One region of the Paenibacillus sp. 2TAB26 genome, then DNA from elsewhere that is predicted to be linked to it. Evidence: riboswitches for the same ligand, from Rfam matches in the RefSeq annotation. Region 1 holds a riboswitch; each other region holds the start of a gene.
What was found. A riboswitch is a leader RNA that binds a small molecule or an ion and turns the genes downstream of it on or off. The one in region 1 is predicted to bind ZMP and ZTP.

Region 1 (6,031 bases):
TTCTAGCAGCTGTTTATCGATGCTCGTAGTGCCTAGGTATTTTTCCAATCCGCTCATTGCCTGATATGCTCCAGGTATTTCTTTAGCTATTTGGACTCTTTCTGTCATGTTCCTCATTCTCCTCTATGTTCTAATTATTTGCTTTCATCCTCTAAGACAAAACACGGTTATCGGTTGTGACAGAAGATTAAAAAATTTTTTATTTAGTCGTCCTTGTTTAGTCGTCCTTGTTTAGTCATCCGGTGTTCGAAATTGGCGGTTCGTAAATTTTTAAATGGTCATTCGATCCGAACATTCTTCAGCTTATCAGGGTTCAACATGACATAAATCCGCTCAACCTTCTGCCCTTCCTCATCGAGCCGAAAGCTGATCACACTTCTTGGCATACCGGCTTGGTTAACGATGACACCAGCTTGTCCGTTCACGTCAGCGAATTGATGGCCATCTCCCAAGAAGGTCTTCGGAATAACACCCTTCAAAAAGGCGATGACTCTTTCTCTGCTAATAATAGCGAAAATAGCTGCACGTACCTTGCCTCCTCCATCGGAGACAAGTATCGCTTCTTCGGACAAAAGAGAAATCAACTTCTCGAAATTTCCAGAGGAAGCTGCTTCCATGAAGGCAACAGCGAGGGTCTCGGCTTTATCCGTGTTCATGGGAAGCATCGACCTATCTTCCTGAAGCTTCTCTTTGGCTCGGCTGTATATTTTACGACAGTTTGCTGTCGTTTTATGTAAGCATGAAGCAATATCCTCATAATCGTATTGAAGCGATTCTCTTAAAATAAACACAGCCCGCTCAACGGCTGTGAGCTGCTCAAGCATGACAAGCAGCGCGTAGGAAATCTCTTCATGCTCCGCATAAATTTCAGCAGGGTCTTGTTTTACGGTGCTGACGTCTGGTTCGGGCAGCCACTGTCCAACATATACTTCTTTTCTTTTGCGAGCGGATTGGCTGAGATTGATCGAGCGGTTAGTGAGCATTCGAACGAGATAGGCCTTCTCATTTTTAATTTCACTAGGGTCCAAAAGGCTGTAGTCTGCAAACACATCCTGGACCAAATCCTCGGCCTCGCTGAATGTGCCAAGCATCCGATAAGCAATGGAATGGAGCAGCGGTCGATACGCTGCATAAGTATTTTGGAAATCCATTCTTCATCCATCCTTCTCATTTATTGAAAATAGTATAACTTGCTAGAAGAGCGTCTGCGATAAGATAAAAAATAGATAGATTGATAGGTTTATATATTAAGCTTAACGGACATAATGACGGATAGATACGTTCCGGAACGCAAGCAGACGCACTGACGGGTGCGACGAGAGGAGCTTGTGTTATATGTCCAGCCATTATTCTATTCATTCCTATTCCAATATTTCTAAATCCGCTCATTCTAATTCGGGTAAGGCTAATAAATTTGTTTATCGCAAATCATATGGTTTTATAATTTTTGCACTTATCATTTTAATTATGAGCTGGGAAGCTCAGCAAATGGATGCTGCGGTTGCAGGCGGAGAAATTCCGCAGGAAGCCATTCGCCTTCGTATTTTAGCCAATTCCGATAATCCTGCTGATCAAGTCGTGAAACGTCTTGTCCGGGATGAAATCGTTAAAGCGATGAATAGCTGGGTGACGGGACCTCAGACGATTGAGGAAGCACGTCAGACGATTCTCGCCAATATGCCTGAAATTGAACGCATTACAGCAGAAGTGCTCAAGAGCCGCGGCTTTGAATATGGCTCATCCGCAGAGCTTGGAATGGTACCGTTCCCGACAAAAATGTACGGCAATCAAGTTTACCCTGCTGGCGACTATGAAGCCCTTCGTATTACACTTGGCGAAGGCGGCGGACAAAATTGGTGGTGTGTATTGTTCCCGCCGTTATGTTTTATCGATGCTGTAAGCGGTGAAGCATCAGCAGCAGCTGGAACAGAGACAGAGCAAGCATCAGTTGTGAAACCGAATAGTGCAGCGGCTAAGACAGCTTCCTTAGCAGCAGCTCCAGCAGATACTCCTTCCCAAGGCGAAGCGCCGGAAGCAAAATTTTTTATTTGGGAAATGATCGAATCTTTTATCAATTGGATTAAATCACTGTTTTCATAAGAAACGACAGCTGCACCTTTGAATGTAAAGGTGCAGTTGTCGTTTCTGCTTGTTTGCGGGTGCTTATGCTATAATAACGAATGAATGAACAATTTCAATTAAGAGCAAGGATTGAAGGATAGAGATGACTAAAACAAATGTATGGCGCGTAAAGCAGGCTCATGATTCTCAGCTGCGCGAACAATTATCGGAAGCTGCCAGCCAATTAAGAGAAGGCGGTATTATTGCTTTCCCTACGGAGACGGTTTATGGGCTTGGCGCGGATGCTCGCAGCTCGGCGGCGGTTGAGCGGATATTCACCGCAAAGGGACGTCCATCGGACAACCCTCTCATTGTGCATATTGCGGGTCGCAAGCAGTTAGATGAGCTGGTGCTGCCGTATTCGGAGCTGGCTTCATCGTTGATGGAACAGTTTTGGCCAGGGCCACTTACCATTGTACTGCCCGTTCGTGAGGATGCGTTATCGCCGCTCGTAACGGCTGGACTGTCTACCGTTGGTATTCGAATACCGGATCATAGAACAGCGCTTGCGCTGCTTGAGATCGCAGATTGTCCAATTGCTGCACCAAGTGCCAATCGTTCTGGAAGGCCAAGCCCAACACTTGCTGAGCATGTGCTGGAGGATTTGGATGGGCGAATCGATGGTCTTGTTGATGACGGTGCAACAGGCGTCGGCCTGGAATCTACTGTAATTGAGCTTGCTGGCGAGCATGGCATTCGTATTTTACGGCCAGGCGGCATTACGCGCGAAGCGCTTCAAGAAGCGGCACCCCATGCGTTGATTGATAGTGCCTCGATAGAAGAACCGGAGTCGGCTCCGCGATCACCAGGCATGAAATATACTCATTATGCGCCACAAGGGGAGCTTGAGCTTGTGCAAGGCCATTTTGAAGCTGTCGCAGCTTACATTCAAGATCAAGTAGAAGCTGCAAAGAAGCGCGGCGAGGTAACTGGCGTACTTGCTTTCGAAGAGAGATTGAATCGCTACGATGCAGATCATGTTTTCTCATTAGGAAGCGAGGCGGAGCTTGGCACAGCAGCACACCAGCTTTATGCCGCATTGCGTGATTTTGACGGGGCAGGCGCTCAGCGTATTTGGGCAGAGGCCTGCACGGAGCATGGGATCGGCGCAGCGCTTATGAATCGGTTGGCCAAAGCGGCTGGAAACCGAATTATTCGTGTATAGAAAGCACTGTAAGGGGAACGATCATTTTTGAAACAAAATTAGCTTGAAACCGCACTAGTATGTTTGTCCTCATGTCCGCATATGTTTGGTAAAGACTACAAGCGGACATGGGGGAGATAGGCTGTGATTGAAGCACAATTACAAGCTGGACAGTTTTTGACGCTGCTTATTATTGCGGTGGCACTCAGTCTAGACGCATTTTCTCTGGGACTCGGAATAGGGCTCAAAGGCATAAGGCTGCGAGATGTTTTGAAGCTTGGCATTGTAATTGCGTTGTTTCATATGATCATGCCGCTGGCAGGTATTTTTACAGGTCAATACGTGGGCTCCTTGCTTGGAGATGTAGCCACGACTGCGGCAGGCATTTTGCTAGTGCTGCTCGGCGGACATATGATTTATAGCTCGCTGCGCGGCGAGGCGGTTCAATCTTTTGACCATAAATCTTTTTGGGGCTTGCTCGTGCTTTCGCTTAGCGTCAGTATCGACTCGTTCTCAGTAGGCATTACGCTTGGGATGTTCGCTGCAAACATGTTGATGACGGTTTTACTTATCGGTCTGCTCGGCGGGCTGATGTCGATATGTGGTTTAATGCTGGGGCGTAAAGTCAGCGGTCAACTTGGCGAATATGGCGAGGCCATAGGCGGAGGAATTTTGTTCGTGTTCGGCATCTTGTTTATCTTTTAGAATATAAGTAAGAAAGCAGAACAATATTGCAGTCTTATTTTAAATTTCAAGTCAAAGCTGCTTTAGCATCTAAGGAACGCTGCAGGTGTTTTCGCTTAATCGTTGAACAGCTTGGAATAACGTGCAAAAAGGAGTTGGCAGTGTGAAACGTATTTTATTTGTATGTACAGGCAATACATGCCGCTCACCGATGGCAGAGGCTATGCTTCGCCGAATGGCTGCTCTAAGAGGGATCACCGTAGCCGTTCGCTCCGCAGGCATATCTACAATTGACGGACTGCCCGTGTCGGCTCATGCTGTGGAGACTCTTAGGCAGCGGGACATCGAGCACAAGAGCACGTCGCTGGCGCTGACGAGCGAGGCGGTTGGTTGGGCTGATATTATTTTGACAATGACGGTCAATCATAAGCGTGGTTTGCTGCAATGGCATCCCGAAGCGGTTGACAAAATCTATACGTTAAAGGAATATGCAAATCAAGACGCACAAGTGCTCGCGGATATTGAGGAGCTGGAGCAGCTTTATACAGAGCTTCATATGAAGCAGGCGCTTGGCCAACAGCTGACGACCGGCGAGAGAAGACGATTGCTTGAGCTGGAGCGTCGCATACCGAGCTTTGACATCGTTGATCCTTTCGGAGGCTCGCTTGCTATATACAGCAGCAGTGCTAACGAAATTGAGGACGCGCTCGTCAAGCTGCTGGACAAGCTTGCCAAAAGATAAGTATTCAGGGTTGCAGAAGTCATTTTTACTCCCATTCGATTGATTTTTGTAGCTGTATAAGATATAATAAAATGACAATATACGGTTTCCGATGTAACTGGCGACGGAAGTGGGTAACCACGGTGGAGCATCGGAATATACGGCCGGTCGCCTGGGCAAAGAGCAGCATGCTAATAAGCATGTCTTGCTCTTTTTTCGTCTTTTTGGGCAAAAATAGGTATACTAGCACTGTGATGTTTCATTTCTAAGGAGGTCTTTTGCGTTGAAAATTGCTATTGGTGCTGACCATGCAGGTTATCGTTTGAAGGATGAAGTTGTACCGTTTCTTCAATCGCTTGGTCATGAAATTGAAGATCTTGGTTGCAACTGTGACCAATCCGTCGATTATCCGGACTATGCATTGCCCGTATGCGACCTTGTTACGAGCGGCAAAGCAGAGCGAGGTATACTCATTTGTGGAACAGGTATCGGCATGTCGATTGCGGCTAATAAAGTACGCGGCATCCGCTGTGCGCTTGTGAATGATATGTTCTCAGCCAAAGCAACTCGGGAGCATAATGATACTAATGTTTTGGCGCTTGGGGAACGAGTGATCGGTCCTGGAGTGGCACTCGAAATTATTCGCATATGGCTTGAAACGCCGTTCTCAAATGGAGAACGTCATGTCGGTCGTGTTAGTAAAGTGAAACAAATTGAAGAACAGTACAGCAGCCAGTCCTAATTAGGGGGCATTCGCAATGAACGTAGACGAAAACGTACAGCTAGGAAGCATTGCAGAACAGGTTAAGCAAATTGTTCGGGAACTGGCAGCGGCAGGCAAGCTTGGTATGAGTCAGCTGCTAGTAATCGGTGTAAGTACTAGTGAGGTTCTTGGTCATCGCATCGGGACTTCGGGCACCATTGAAACGGCTGCACAAATTTACGCAGGCGTTGAAGCGGTTCGCAGCGAAGTTGGCTTTATTCCCGTTTATCAATGCTGTGAGCATCTGAATCGCGCGCTTGTCATCGATCAAGCTTCCGCAGAACGATTGGGGCTTGATATTGTAGGTGCAGTGCCAGTGCCTAAAGCGGGCGGATCCATGGCAGCTTATGCCTATCGCCAGCTGAAGGAACCTTGTTTGGTGGAAACGGTGCAGGCGCATGCGGGCATCGATATTGGTGATACGTTTATCGGTATGCATTTGAAGCGGGTGGCTGTTCCCGTTCGTCCGACGATTCGTGAAATTGGCGGAGCTCATGTCACGATGGCTATCACTAGGCCAAAGTTAATAGGCGGCTCCCGAGCAGTATACGAGCTTAGCGAGAATCTAACGGCGGAGCAATCTGCTGGAACTTGCGAA
Region 2 (6,031 bases), on a different contig from region 1:
GTAGGAGCTACACCCGTCAAGCCTGATGGTTCCGGCTGCTCTTGTAGAGCAAACGCTTTGATAACGATATTAATTGCTGGGCTTGCACTGAATCCAGGTTTAGCTGCAAATCTGATATTGTAGGTGCCTGCTACGAGACCAGTTATCGCTGGTTCTATTGCCGCTTGATAAGCATCCGTTCCATCTAATCTGTATTCTAGAGCTGCAGTCGTTCCTGTAATTTGTCCATCGTTATTAGCAATCGTTGTCGGTGATACGCCTGTTAAGCCAGTCGGCGCTTCTTGCGCTTCCTCGCCGTAAGCCGGAATAACAACCTCTACTTTAGGGCTTGGGCGATATCCTTCTTTTGCCGCGTAACGAACATCATAAGTACCGTAAACAAGATCTGTAACAGACGGTTCTGTTGCACGAATATAATCGGATAACGAATTAGACAACTTGTATTCAAGCGCTGTCGTCGTTCCTGTAATTTTACCGTCATTGTTAGCTGATGTCGTTGGTGCAACGCCTGCCAGCCCTGTTGGTGCAGCTTGGTCTTGAATATAGGATGGAACCACTACGTTCACAGCTTCGCCCGCTTTGTACGAAACAGCTGCGGGAATTCCTGCTGTATGAGGACCATTGTATCCAAGCTTGGATGCATATCTAACATTGTAAGTGCCTGGCACTAAGTTAGTTATTGCATCACCAGTTACAGCCTTGTAATCCGTTTCACTTTCAAGCTTGTATTCTAGCGCTTTGCCTTTCGTTCCTGTAATTTGACCATCATTTTCATCGGATGAGGTTGGTTTAACCGCTGTCAGCCCTGTAGGTTTGGCCTCAACTCTTGCGAATAGGCTGTTCAAAGCATTCGTATAGTTATTGTAATTCACACCAGTAAGCCCGCTGCTTACATAATCAGGTTGAATATTGGTCCAAGAATACATCAATTCAATATGCCCAAGAATCGGAGCTCTGTTGCCATCAGCATCCTTATTGTCTTTGTTATATTGAAAGAGGTATGGAACCTGAGCTTTGCTTGCGATTACTTCTACGCCGTTCTCATTCGTATACTTTACATTGTTGCTTGCTTTTACATATTGTGTTTTGATATCAGGCAAATATTTGTTAATCAAATCTACATACAGATTGGCATTTGGATGATTCGTATCTCTCGTTTGAAAGAATATGCCGTTATGCGGGTCAGCGTTCGGGTCTTTATTAAGATCCAGGATCGAAATTCCCGAATCCAGCTTGGTGTCCCAGAAATAAACTTTATCAATGTTATTTTTTTTCGCATATTCGTTAATAAACTTAATGGCTGCTTGCGTATTCGGGCACCAAGAGCCGCCGAACAAGATCGTATAATTCCCTTCGCTCTCGAGAATCTTCGTCAATTGGTGATAGGTTACATGTTCAAATACGAGCTCGCCATCCGATTCGTCAAAAATAACCGTTTCTTTTTTGTTGATGATTGATCCGTTTCTATTGAAAGCTGCTTTGATGGAATTTGAACGGTTAATCGTATCAAATGAAGTGATTCCTTCAAACACTTGACTCACTTTTGCTTTGTAAGCATCTACTTTGCCCGTGTCCAAAACACCATTTGTTAAGTAATCGTTCCATACATTCGTTGAAGCCAAAGAGGAAACAATTTTCTTTTTGTTATACACAAACAGGAATGGTGCTTCAATTTTTTTCGCTGAGCCTTCTGAAATTACTGTGCCCTTGCTGTCTTTTTTTGTATAGCTAACGATATCTCCTGCTGGAAGTACTTCATCGAGGTTCTTTAAATATTTTTTGACCAGCTCGACATACGCTTCTGCAAAATCAAAAGTGTTGTTGCCAACTTTGATTTCTTTCGTTTGCGTTTCCGCAATTTCTAGTGATTTCCCATCTAACCTCGTATCAAAGTTATAGATGGTTTTTACGCCATATTGCTTCGCCACCTGATTAATAAAGCCAATATTCGCTTGTGTTTTATCGCTCCAAGCTCCGCCAAACAACACAACATACGTGCCTTCGCTGTCAAAGAGATTAATAATATCTTCATACGTTACCGTTTGAAGAATATGGTTCTCATCATCCAAATGATCATACACATTATTAAAATAGTTATAATGGCTGGCGCCGCTATTTACTAGAGTTTCCGAAGCTGGATTGGCATTAACGATATTGGCAGCTGGCAAAATTAATAACGCAGCCAATATAAGAGCTAACCATCTTTTGGATGTATTAAATTGTAATTTCATGTTCATTCCTCGTTTTCATCAAATTTTGTCGATGTGCCAAGTGTGAAATATGTATACTCCACTAGTCGCTTCAAGATCTCGTGCAGGGAGCCGGTCATAAGAGGCTGATCTGCCTCTTATGACCACCCCCATTTCATAACTCATGAATACGTATTTCTTGTTTCTAGCAGATTTCTTCTTCCGTTGTCGATGGTGCTGGCTGTTGACCTTCGGAAGACGATGATGATGATGAAGAGGATGAAGCAGGAGCCTCTGAGGATGATGGTGCTTTCGGCTGTACCGTATCTTTTTTCACAAATGAGACCGATTTAGATGGTTTCGTTTCTTCTTTCGCAGCTGACTCCGCTGGTTTCGATTGTGTTTCTTCTTTCGCAGCAGGTGCTGCTGCTTTTGGCTCTTCTTTCACAACGGCTGCAGCTTTAGGCTGGCTTTCTTCTTTTACGGTCGTTGCTGCTTTAGGCTGGGCAGCTTCTTTCGGCTGTGTTGCTGTTTTTTCAACCGATGTATTTGCTTTAGCCGCCGGCTCTTCCTTTGCTGCTGCCGCTTTAGCTGCAGGTGCCTCTTCCTTCTTATCTACAGCAAGAGTAACTTTGGATTTATCTTCTTGTTTCGCATCTGCTTTTTCTGCTTCAGGTTTATTTGCCTCTATCGTGTCCGCCGTTTTTGTTTGTGGTTGTTTTTCGCCTTCTGCTGCAGCTGTGTTTACTTCTGATTTTTTCTCTGTGTCAGAAACGGTAATGATTTTGGATTGATTCTCTTCCTTTGCTTCGGTAACAATTGCAGCGTTGTCCTTCACCGCAGGCGCACCTTGCGCCTGTTTGGCAGATACGACAACATAGGTTAGGGCTGAGAAGGCTACTGTTGCAGAAATTAATGTTAGTGTTAGTTTTTTCATGATTGTAAACATCCCTTTCGCTTCGCTCTTTGAGCTTTTTTGTTTTTTTGGATAAAAAAAGGAGACCCAACAAGGCGCAGAACTGCGCTCCTATTGAATCTCTGGTGGTCCAGTAGATTATCTTCTTTTGTCATCCTACAAAATGGTTTTTCAACTCACTTTGAATATATTCCTATATTATTCCTCAAAAACGACCCTGTCAACGATTATTTAAATTTTTCCCATCGTTTTTGTCGGAATTAATTATATAGACACTAAAACGTCTGATTTTTATTTATTATTTTAAATTCCACCTTACGATCATCGGTATGAATAAACTTCACAAGCAATGAAATTTTATGATCTGCGTTTATGCTGCTCCAGTAAAATTGAGCCGTTTCATCCATTGAATCAAATAAAGGAACCTCCAGCGGTTCACCTTCAAGAGATCTCAAAATACCATTTTCTTCACCTTTATAAGTGTGAATGCAATGACCTATTCCTTTTGTAAAAGAATCGTAATGAAAGAAATGACGAATGCAAAATGACGGATCGTTTTGCCTTGTTTTCAAAATGGACAAGCTGTATACAGCTGATTCAGTATCAATAATACCGGAAATACGCGGTGTATAATGGGGAGCATCCGGTTCAAACTTTCTGCTTTTTAATGCATCTTCAAACGTTTCTTTTTTGCCATAAGCTTCATAGATGGTTTCAGTCTGATCTCCATTGGAAATGATGTGCATCCCATTTATACTCTTTATCGGATCATAAATAATCAATGAAGGGTCTTCCATTTTTGCCGCATCATATGCTCTATTTTTTACAAACTGATCATTATGCTCAAAGATTCGGTTGCGACTGTTCACGCTTCTGCCCATTATCCAATACACTTGAACAAAGTGTTTTCCTGACGGGCTCATCCCCACGATTATTGTTCTACCAGGATACGGATTATTAAATAACTGATCTTCATAGGATTGCAACATACTCACCTCAACCTTTTTATTTTATCTGAAAATAAAAAAAGCATTTGATCATCGATCAAATACTTTGCCCAGGCGCACGACATATGAAATAGGTGCTCCCTCGTGGTCATCCACGTTTACGCCAGTTACACCTACCTAAAATTTACATTTATTATAGTTCGATATCGCAATTGAAATCAAGCTCTTTTACAGACTAACTATGAAAGTTAACGCGTATATTTTCTAACGAACTGTATCGTGCTTATTATGCAGAAAACTAAGCGCTGCTGGATTCGCAAGCTATATTTTTGATTGTTGAGCAATGAAAAAAGGGCTGTTCCAAAAGTAGAAAAATCTACTTTCAGGACAGCCCTTCACTTATATAAACCTTATTTCACTTCAATTGATTTAACTGTACCATTGTCGCCTTTTACTTGTACATATTGACCAGCCTTCAGCTGCGAGGAGTCACCTGTGATGACTACACTTGGATCAATGCTGAATGTTGTGACAACTGCCTGTGAGTTTTCATATCGAGTAATGAGAGAAACCGTCGTCAATTTCGCCTGATTGTTGAACGTTAATGTATTAATAATTCCGTTCTCCGAGAAAGCTGTACTAACAGGAGCCGACTTCGTTACTTCAATAAATACGATACGATTAAGATACGTACGAACGAGTACCTCATCACCTGCTCGGAGTGAGCTCACTGGCGATTTTTTATCATCTCGGAAAATAAACGCATTCGAGTCTAATGCTAGTGAAACCTCCGTGTTATCTCCTTTAACAACCGTCAACTTGCCATCAGCAGGAGCTGCTTTTAGCTTGCCAGTAATGGCTTGTGCATCATGATTAGGCATTTCCGTATCTGTGCGATCGAGAAGCGCTGCCAGCTCTGCACGGGTTACTGGTTGATTAGGACGGAACGTTTTTCCATTCTTATCATTGTAGCCGGTAATAATACCTTTCTTCAAAGCAAGAGCAACATAACCTACAGATCCAGCAGGGATCTCTTTTGCATCCTTAAAGTCAAGCTTCGTATTATTGAGCGCCTTCGCTTCGTCTTCCAGTTTAAGCGCTTTTACGAGAAGAATCGTAGACCAAAGTCTTGTCGCGTTTGCTTCCGGTTTCACTTCCGATTCAGTCTCAGAGAATAGATCGTTCTCCAGCGCTACTGCAACGTAACCAACAGCCCAAGGGTATTTTTTTGCGATTTTATCCCCGTCATTAAATTGCAAATCCGTTTTCATTTTATCTGCTGATTCCGCTTGTGAGCGAAGACCCATCAATCTGACAGCAGCAGTCAACGTTTCAATACGGTTGATTTTCTGATTAGGCTTAAATGTACCATCCTCGTAGCCAGTAAATACGCCCTTCGACGCTAACCGCATAATGTATTCCATAGCCCACTTCAGATCGTCCTCATCTTGAAATTGCCATGTTACTTTATGTTTATCGTCCTTGTCATACTTGTCATCCTTGTCCTCATGACGGCCTTTATCATCATTACGATCGCCATCATGCCCTTTGCCTTTACCGCCATCTGCAAAAGCTGACGTCGCACCGCCTGCAAGCATTAGCAGCGCAAGCGAAGAAATTGCTGTCTTTTTCCACATGGTTTGTTTCATCAAGAAAGCCACACTCCTTTTTCGATTGCGGGTTTTGCCGCATTTTTTACCTTCGCCCATACGTTTCGGGAGAGGCAGATCGATTTAAGAGGGTGGCTTTCAAAATAAATTTTTATGATTGTTCCTTATCGGCCTCGCGTTTAGCTTTCAACCACTTAGGAGCACCTTTGTTTTTGCCTTCGCGCTTTCGCTCCACTTTCTTAGGAGCAGGCTTCGCTGCTGGCTTTGGTTTCGGCGGAGCAGTTACTGCTTTCGTCTCTACAAGCTTCGTTTGTTTCGGAGCAGCAGCTGCACTTTTATTCTCTGCAGCTCGCTTCGTTTGCAACGCTT
Region 3 (6,031 bases), on a different contig from region 1:
AGTTTGGGCTGAAAAAAGCGGTTATCGTTTCTGTGCCGCAGTATGAGGACAGCATCGTAAAAAGGTATATTGGCGAAGCGGCAGCGAACTATTTATACGATACGGTAAAAGATGGCGATATCATTGCGACAACGTGGGGAACGACGCTCTTTCAAATGGCTTCTCAGCTTAAGGATAAGCCGGTTCGCGACGTTAAGGTCGTGCAGCTCAACGGCGGGGTTAGCCATTCGGAAACCAATACATACGCTTATGAAATTGTTCATTTATTCGGCAAGGCTTTTCATACGATACCTTACTTTATTCCGCTGCCGGCGCTTGTTGACCATGAGGTTGTGAAGCGGACGATTGAATCGGATCGCCATATCCGCAATATTTTGGAGCTAGGGAAGCTTTCTAATATTGCCGTTGTAACCGTGGGAGCCCCTACGGATGATTCTGTATTAATTAGAGCCAATTATTTCACAGATTCCGATCTGGAAATTATTCGCGAGAAGGCAGCTGGCGATATATGCTCACGCTATATCGATATTACAGGAAATATTTGTTCAACACTCATGAACCAGCGCACGATTGGAATCAGTCTCGATGAACTGAAACGCAAGGACCAGTCGATACTTGTGGCAGGCGGAGCGAAGAAGGTAGATGGCATTTATGGCGCGCTGCGCGGCGGCTACACGAATGTACTCATTACCGATCAGTTTACAGCGAGGTATTTATTAGAACGGGATGTGTAGACATCCTATAGAACGAACGAGGGGATCTTAGCTGCAAAGCAGCAAATAAGATCCCCTCGTTTTTCTTCCTATATCTCTTAATGAAGTGCAAATCGCTCAGCGGAGTCAACCGTATGCTTCAGAAGCGTGGCGATCGTAACAGGACCTACGCCTGCTGGCACAGGGGTGATCGCACTTGCTTTTGCTAGACATGCCTCGTAGTCAACGTCCCCAATATTCCCTTTATTGTACCCTGCATCAAGCACTACAGCGCCATCGCGAATCCATTCCCCTTGAATAAAGCTTGGTTTGCCGACTGCAGCAACGACGATATCGGCAAGGCGCAATAGCTCCGCTAAATTTTCTGTTTTGGAATGACAGGTTGTTACGGTTGCATTGCGGTTCAGCAGCATCTGAGAAACGGGTTTGCCTAGAATCGGGCTTCGTCCAACGACGACGGCATGTTTGCCTTCAACCTTGATTTCATAGTAATCAAGAATAGCCATAATAGCAGCAGGGGTACATGACGGATACTGGGCATAACCAAATGCATTTTGAGCAAAACCTAACGCGGTTACACCATCAACATCCTTATGGATACTAATCGCTTCAAAGGCAGCACGCTCATCAATTTGATGCGGTACAGGGTGCTGCAAGAGGATGCCGTGAATAAGCGGGTCTGCATTAAGCTGCAAAATAACATCAATTAAATCATCTGTGGATATGTTTTTGTTCAAATGAATACGTTTGGAATCAATGCCAAGCCGCTTGCATGCATTTCCCTTCATTCGAACGTAGGTTTCAGAGGCAGGGTCATCGCCTACTAGTATTGTCGCTAAGCATGGAATGATTCCCCGCGTGCTAAGAGTCTCAACCCTTGCTTTCAGCTGCTCTTTAATAGCATCGGCCACAATGGCTCCATCCAAAATCAGTTTTTCCGTCATCTTCTACCTCAGCCCCTTATAAATAAATGTTAAAAAAACATAAAAAGGCAAGGGGTATGTCCCCTTACCTTTGCCCAGGCGTACGGCTAATGATCTGTGCGCTTCCTCATGGTTGCCCATGTTCCGCCAGTTACGCACAGCTTTTTATTGGTATTTTGATTTTAACAGGTGGAAAGTTCAAAAGCGAGTCATTAACGTAATTTTATGATTATTTAGGTGTAGAAACGAGAGGATGGATGCTATAATTACTTTACCAAGAGGGAGCGGGTCGCGCTGCCCTCTTTATTGCAGTTTGCGCAAAATGATGGGAGATAGAGGTGGTAAGTTGTTAAAGCTCACAAGATTTTTGAGGAAATATTGGCTGAGCGCTGTGCTGGCACCGTTGTTTATGCTGCTAGAGGTGTTCATGGATTTGCTGCAGCCGCGGTTCATGGTGAGCATTGTGAATGAGGGCGTTATAGCAGGTGATCTCACAGCAATCGCGAACACCGCGCCCAAAATGCTGATCGCCGCATTAATCGGACTAATAGCAGGTGTCGGCTGTACGGTGTTCTCGACGATAGCGTCGCAAAACTTTGGAGCTGATCTGAGGCAGGAGCTGTTTCAAAAAATCCAGTCGCTYTCGCTTCGATCGCTTGACCGTTTTGGTTCAGGCTCTATCGTGACGAGACTGACGGGCGATGTCACACAAATTCAGAACTTAGTATTGCTGCTGCTCCGCGTATTTGCACGAAATTCATTTATTATTATCGGCAGTCTGGTCATGGCTTTTGTAATAAGCCCGCGCCTGTCTATTATTTTGCTCGCAATGATACCCTTATTAGCTCTCTTCCTCATCATTACAACTCGGATTACCGTTCCTCTGTTTTCAATGATGCAGCACCGGCTTGATCAAGTGAATACCGTGATGCAAGAAAACTTGTCTGGTATCCGCGTTGTGAAAGCATTTGTAAGGTCCGATTACGAGGAAGAACGTTTTAATGAAACGAACTCAAATCTACTGCATGCCAGTCTAAAAGCAGCTAAGATCGTTGCGCTTAATACGCCGCTTGTGTCGATCATTCTTAATTTTAGTATTGTAGCTGCATTATGGTATGGCGGAATGCTCTCTGAGCACGGGGCGCTGTCGGTGGGCAGTCTCGCCGCCTTTTTAACTTATATTACACAGCTTCTCTTTTCTACTCTAGGACTTGGAAATCAATTGATTGCAATCTCTCGGGCCAAGGCTTCTGCTGACCGCATTAACGAGATATTGGAGGTTCCGGCAGATAAATGGACAGCTGAACGAAAAGCTAACGAGCAGTCCAAAAAAATTCAAGCTGGCAGAATAACTTTTGACCATGTGAGCTTCTGCTACGAAGGCTCGGAGAAAAACATACTTCACGACATAGATCTGGATATAGAGCCGGGCGAGACGATTGGGATCGTAGGGGTGAACGGCTCAGGAAAATCAACGCTGGTCAGCCTCATTCCAAGGTTTTATGAAGCGACAGAGGGAATGATCCGCATTGATTCCTATCCGATTAACGAGATCGCTTCTGCAGAGCTGCATGGCCAAATCGGAATGGTGCTCCAGCAGGCGCATCTGTTCAGTGGAACCATTCGTGACAATATCAGCTATGGCAAGCCGGATGCGAGTCAGGATGAAATAGAGGCAGCAGCCAAGGCAGCTGAGGCTCATGCATTCATTATGAAGCTGGAGAATGGCTATGATACGCTGCTTGGCCAGCGCGGGGTCAATCTGTCCGGCGGCCAAAAGCAGCGGTTGTCCATTGCTAGGACGTTGCTGCTGAAACCCAAAATTGTGATCCTTGATGATTGTACAAGCGCGGTTGATCTGAGAACGGATTTACTCATACGCAAATCGTTGCAAGAGATTATGAAGAGCAGCACTTGTCTTATCATTGGTCAGCGAATTGCATCCGTACAGCAGGCAAATCGGATTATCGTGCTTGAGAATGGTCGAATTACAGCCATTGGCACGCATCAGGAGCTTCTTGAACAAAGCAAGCTATACCAGAAAATGGCCTTTTCCCAGCAAGGAGCTTGATAGATGAATCATACGCTAACGACATTAAGAAGAATTGGAACTTATTTGCTTCATGGCCGCGCTAGACTGCTGGCGGTTATTGCACTAACGATAGTTGCCGCAGGACTTACGCTCGCTGGTCCTTATTTTTTGGGCAAAGCTTTGGATGATTATATTATTGCGAAGCGATACGATGGGCTGCTTTCTATTTGTTTGCTTATGTTTGGCATATACGCGGCTGGCAGCTTAGTCAGCTGGCTTCAAGCCCTATATTTAGCTGATGTGTCGCAGCGGACCGTATGGAGCCTTCGCAAGGAATTATTTAATCATTTGCAGAAGCTGCCTATTCCGTTTTTTGCAAGTAAAAATCACGGAGAGCTCATGAGCCGCACGACAAATGACATCGACAATGTTACGAATACGCTGAACCAAAGCTTAATTCAGATCATCTCAAGCGTCATCATGCTCATAGGTTCGTTCGCGATGATGCTTTTCTTAAATGTGTGGCTAACGCTTGTAGCACTCATTGTTATTCCGGTCATTGTTTTGGTAACGAAGCGAATTGCGAAGGTAACACAGCGTCAATTCAAAGGACAGCAGCAGGAGCTTGGCGGGCTTAACGGCTTTATCGAGGAGACGGTATCGGGACAGAAGGTCGTAGCCCTGTTTCATCAAGAGGAGCGAATGGCTGAGCAGTTCAGCGCCGCTAATGCGAAGCTGAAGAAAGTCGGAACCAAAGCCCAAATTTATTCGGGTACGATGGGCCCGTTCATGAACATGTTTGGTCATATCAGCTATTTGATCATTGCAGGTGTCGGCGGCTGGCTGGCGATTCACGGCCACGCATCAGTGGACGTCATCATAAGCTTTCTCGGTTATTCAAAGCAATTCTCCGGCCCTTTGAATGAGGTCGCCAATCAATACAATATGATTCAGTCGGGGGTAGCAGGCGCGGAGCGGGTGTTTGAGATGATGGATATTCCATCAGAATATGAAGAACCCAAGTCCGTGAGAGAGATGGAATCGATTGGCGGCAAGGTAGAGTTTCGCGATGTGCGGTTTGAATATAATGACGGAACCGCAGCGCTTAATAACATCTCCTTTATTGCGAAGCCGGGAGAGACCGTTGCGCTAGTGGGTCCAACTGGAGCCGGCAAGACTACAATCATTAATCTGATTGGGCGATTCTATGAGATCAAGGACGGTCAAATACTGATTGATGACGAAGACATTTGCACGATAGACAAAAACAGCTTGCGTAAACAGCTTGGAATCGTGCTGCAGGATGCCCATTTGTTCTCGGGTACCATTCGTGAGAATATCCGCTATGGCAAGCTGGATGCTACCGATGAAGAGGTGGAGGAGGCGGCTGTCCAAGCGAATGCGAATAGCTTCATCACGAAGCTTCCGCTAGGCTATGAGACCGAATTGACAGCGGAAGGCGGGAACATAAGCCACGGGCAGCGCCAGCTTATCACGATTGCTCGTGCCATTCTTGGAGACCCTGCGCTGCTTATACTCGATGAAGCTACGAGCAGTGTAGATACATTGGCTGAGCTCCAAATTCAAGAAGCGATGAAAAAGCTGCTTAGCGGCAGAACGAGCTTCGTTATTGCGCACCGACTCAGTACCATTCGAAATGCGGATACCATTCTATTTATTAAAGATGGTGAAATTGCAGAGCGGGGTACACATGATGAGCTGCTTGCGAAAAAAGGGTTGTATGATCAACTGCATGGCAGTCAATTTTTACAGCAAGTATAGACGTACGGTCTCATAAAGGTCATATGAATGTGGTACAATGAGACGAGCGATACAATTAGGAGATGACTAACGATGACAGAACAACTGAACGAGCAAGAACTTTTGCAGTATATAGCAAACGAAACAAACGCGGATGAGAAGCTGATTAAGCTTGTATTAAAGCATGAGCAAGCGTTCATCGGCAGCGCGAAGGAAGATGAAAATGGCGAGGTGGATATTGACGGCGACGAGCTCGTAGATTATGTACTGAGCCGTCCTGATGTAAAGTCAAATGAGCTGGTCGTGGAATCGATCTTGGACGCAGAGATGGATTATTTGATGGACAAAGGCCTTGCAGGTTACGTAGACTAATCTGTGAGCATAAAAAGGTAAGTCTATGAAGGACTGCTTCCAAGCGCATGTTGGCTGAGGCAGTTCTTCTTCTGTTGGAAAGTTTATAATATTTTTGTAAACACTAGCTGAAAATAGATGTTTTGCACGGTTATTGCGACGGAATAAGGACAGGATAGTACAGCATATGTTCTAAACGAGGTACATGCGTTTTTGAAAAAAATGCTTTTTTATGCTAAAGTTATAGGATG

Region 2: it holds a riboswitch for ZMP and ZTP, as region 1 does, so the genes downstream of both, AB4Z50_RS11350 (IMP cyclohydrolase) here and rpiB (ribose 5-phosphate isomerase B) in region 1, are expected to answer to the same signal.
Region 3: it holds a riboswitch for ZMP and ZTP, as region 1 does, so the genes downstream of both, AB4Z50_RS23355 (bifunctional 5,10-methylenetetrahydrofolate dehydrogenase/5,10-methenyltetrahydrofolate cyclohydrolase) here and rpiB (ribose 5-phosphate isomerase B) in region 1, are expected to answer to the same signal.

Annotation. Positions count from the first base shown of each region.
Region 1 covers NZ_JBFRGC010000001.1:167,973-174,003, forward strand. The annotation lists gene AB4Z50_RS00735 (carboxymuconolactone decarboxylase family protein) at 1-108, opposite strand, end outside; gene AB4Z50_RS00740 (RNA polymerase sigma-70 factor) at 279-1,151, opposite strand; gene spoIIR (stage II sporulation protein R) at 1,336-2,100, shown strand; gene AB4Z50_RS00750 (L-threonylcarbamoyladenylate synthase) at 2,225-3,286, shown strand; gene AB4Z50_RS00755 (manganese efflux pump MntP) at 3,410-3,970, shown strand; gene AB4Z50_RS00760 (low molecular weight protein arginine phosphatase) at 4,113-4,691, shown strand; ZMP/ZTP riboswitch at 4,775-4,855, shown strand; gene rpiB (ribose 5-phosphate isomerase B) at 4,954-5,412, shown strand; gene AB4Z50_RS00770 (TIGR01440 family protein) at 5,429-6,031, shown strand, end outside.
Region 2 covers NZ_JBFRGC010000009.1:8,747-14,777, forward strand. The annotation lists gene AB4Z50_RS11340 (S-layer homology domain-containing protein) at 1-2,231, opposite strand, end outside; gene AB4Z50_RS11345 (hypothetical protein) at 2,395-3,126, opposite strand; gene AB4Z50_RS11350 (IMP cyclohydrolase) at 3,381-4,094, opposite strand; ZMP/ZTP riboswitch at 4,154-4,233, opposite strand; gene AB4Z50_RS11355 (S-layer homology domain-containing protein) at 4,463-5,701, opposite strand; gene AB4Z50_RS11360 (DEAD/DEAH box helicase) at 5,814-6,031, opposite strand, start outside.
Region 3 covers NZ_JBFRGC010000021.1:121,718-127,748, reverse strand. The annotation lists gene AB4Z50_RS23360 (sugar-binding transcriptional regulator) at 1-734, shown strand, start outside; gene AB4Z50_RS23355 (bifunctional 5,10-methylenetetrahydrofolate dehydrogenase/5,10-methenyltetrahydrofolate cyclohydrolase) at 812-1,657, opposite strand; ZMP/ZTP riboswitch at 1,723-1,801, opposite strand; gene AB4Z50_RS23350 (ABC transporter ATP-binding protein) at 2,004-3,707, shown strand; gene AB4Z50_RS23345 (ABC transporter ATP-binding protein) at 3,711-5,450, shown strand; gene AB4Z50_RS23340 (hypothetical protein) at 5,523-5,801, shown strand.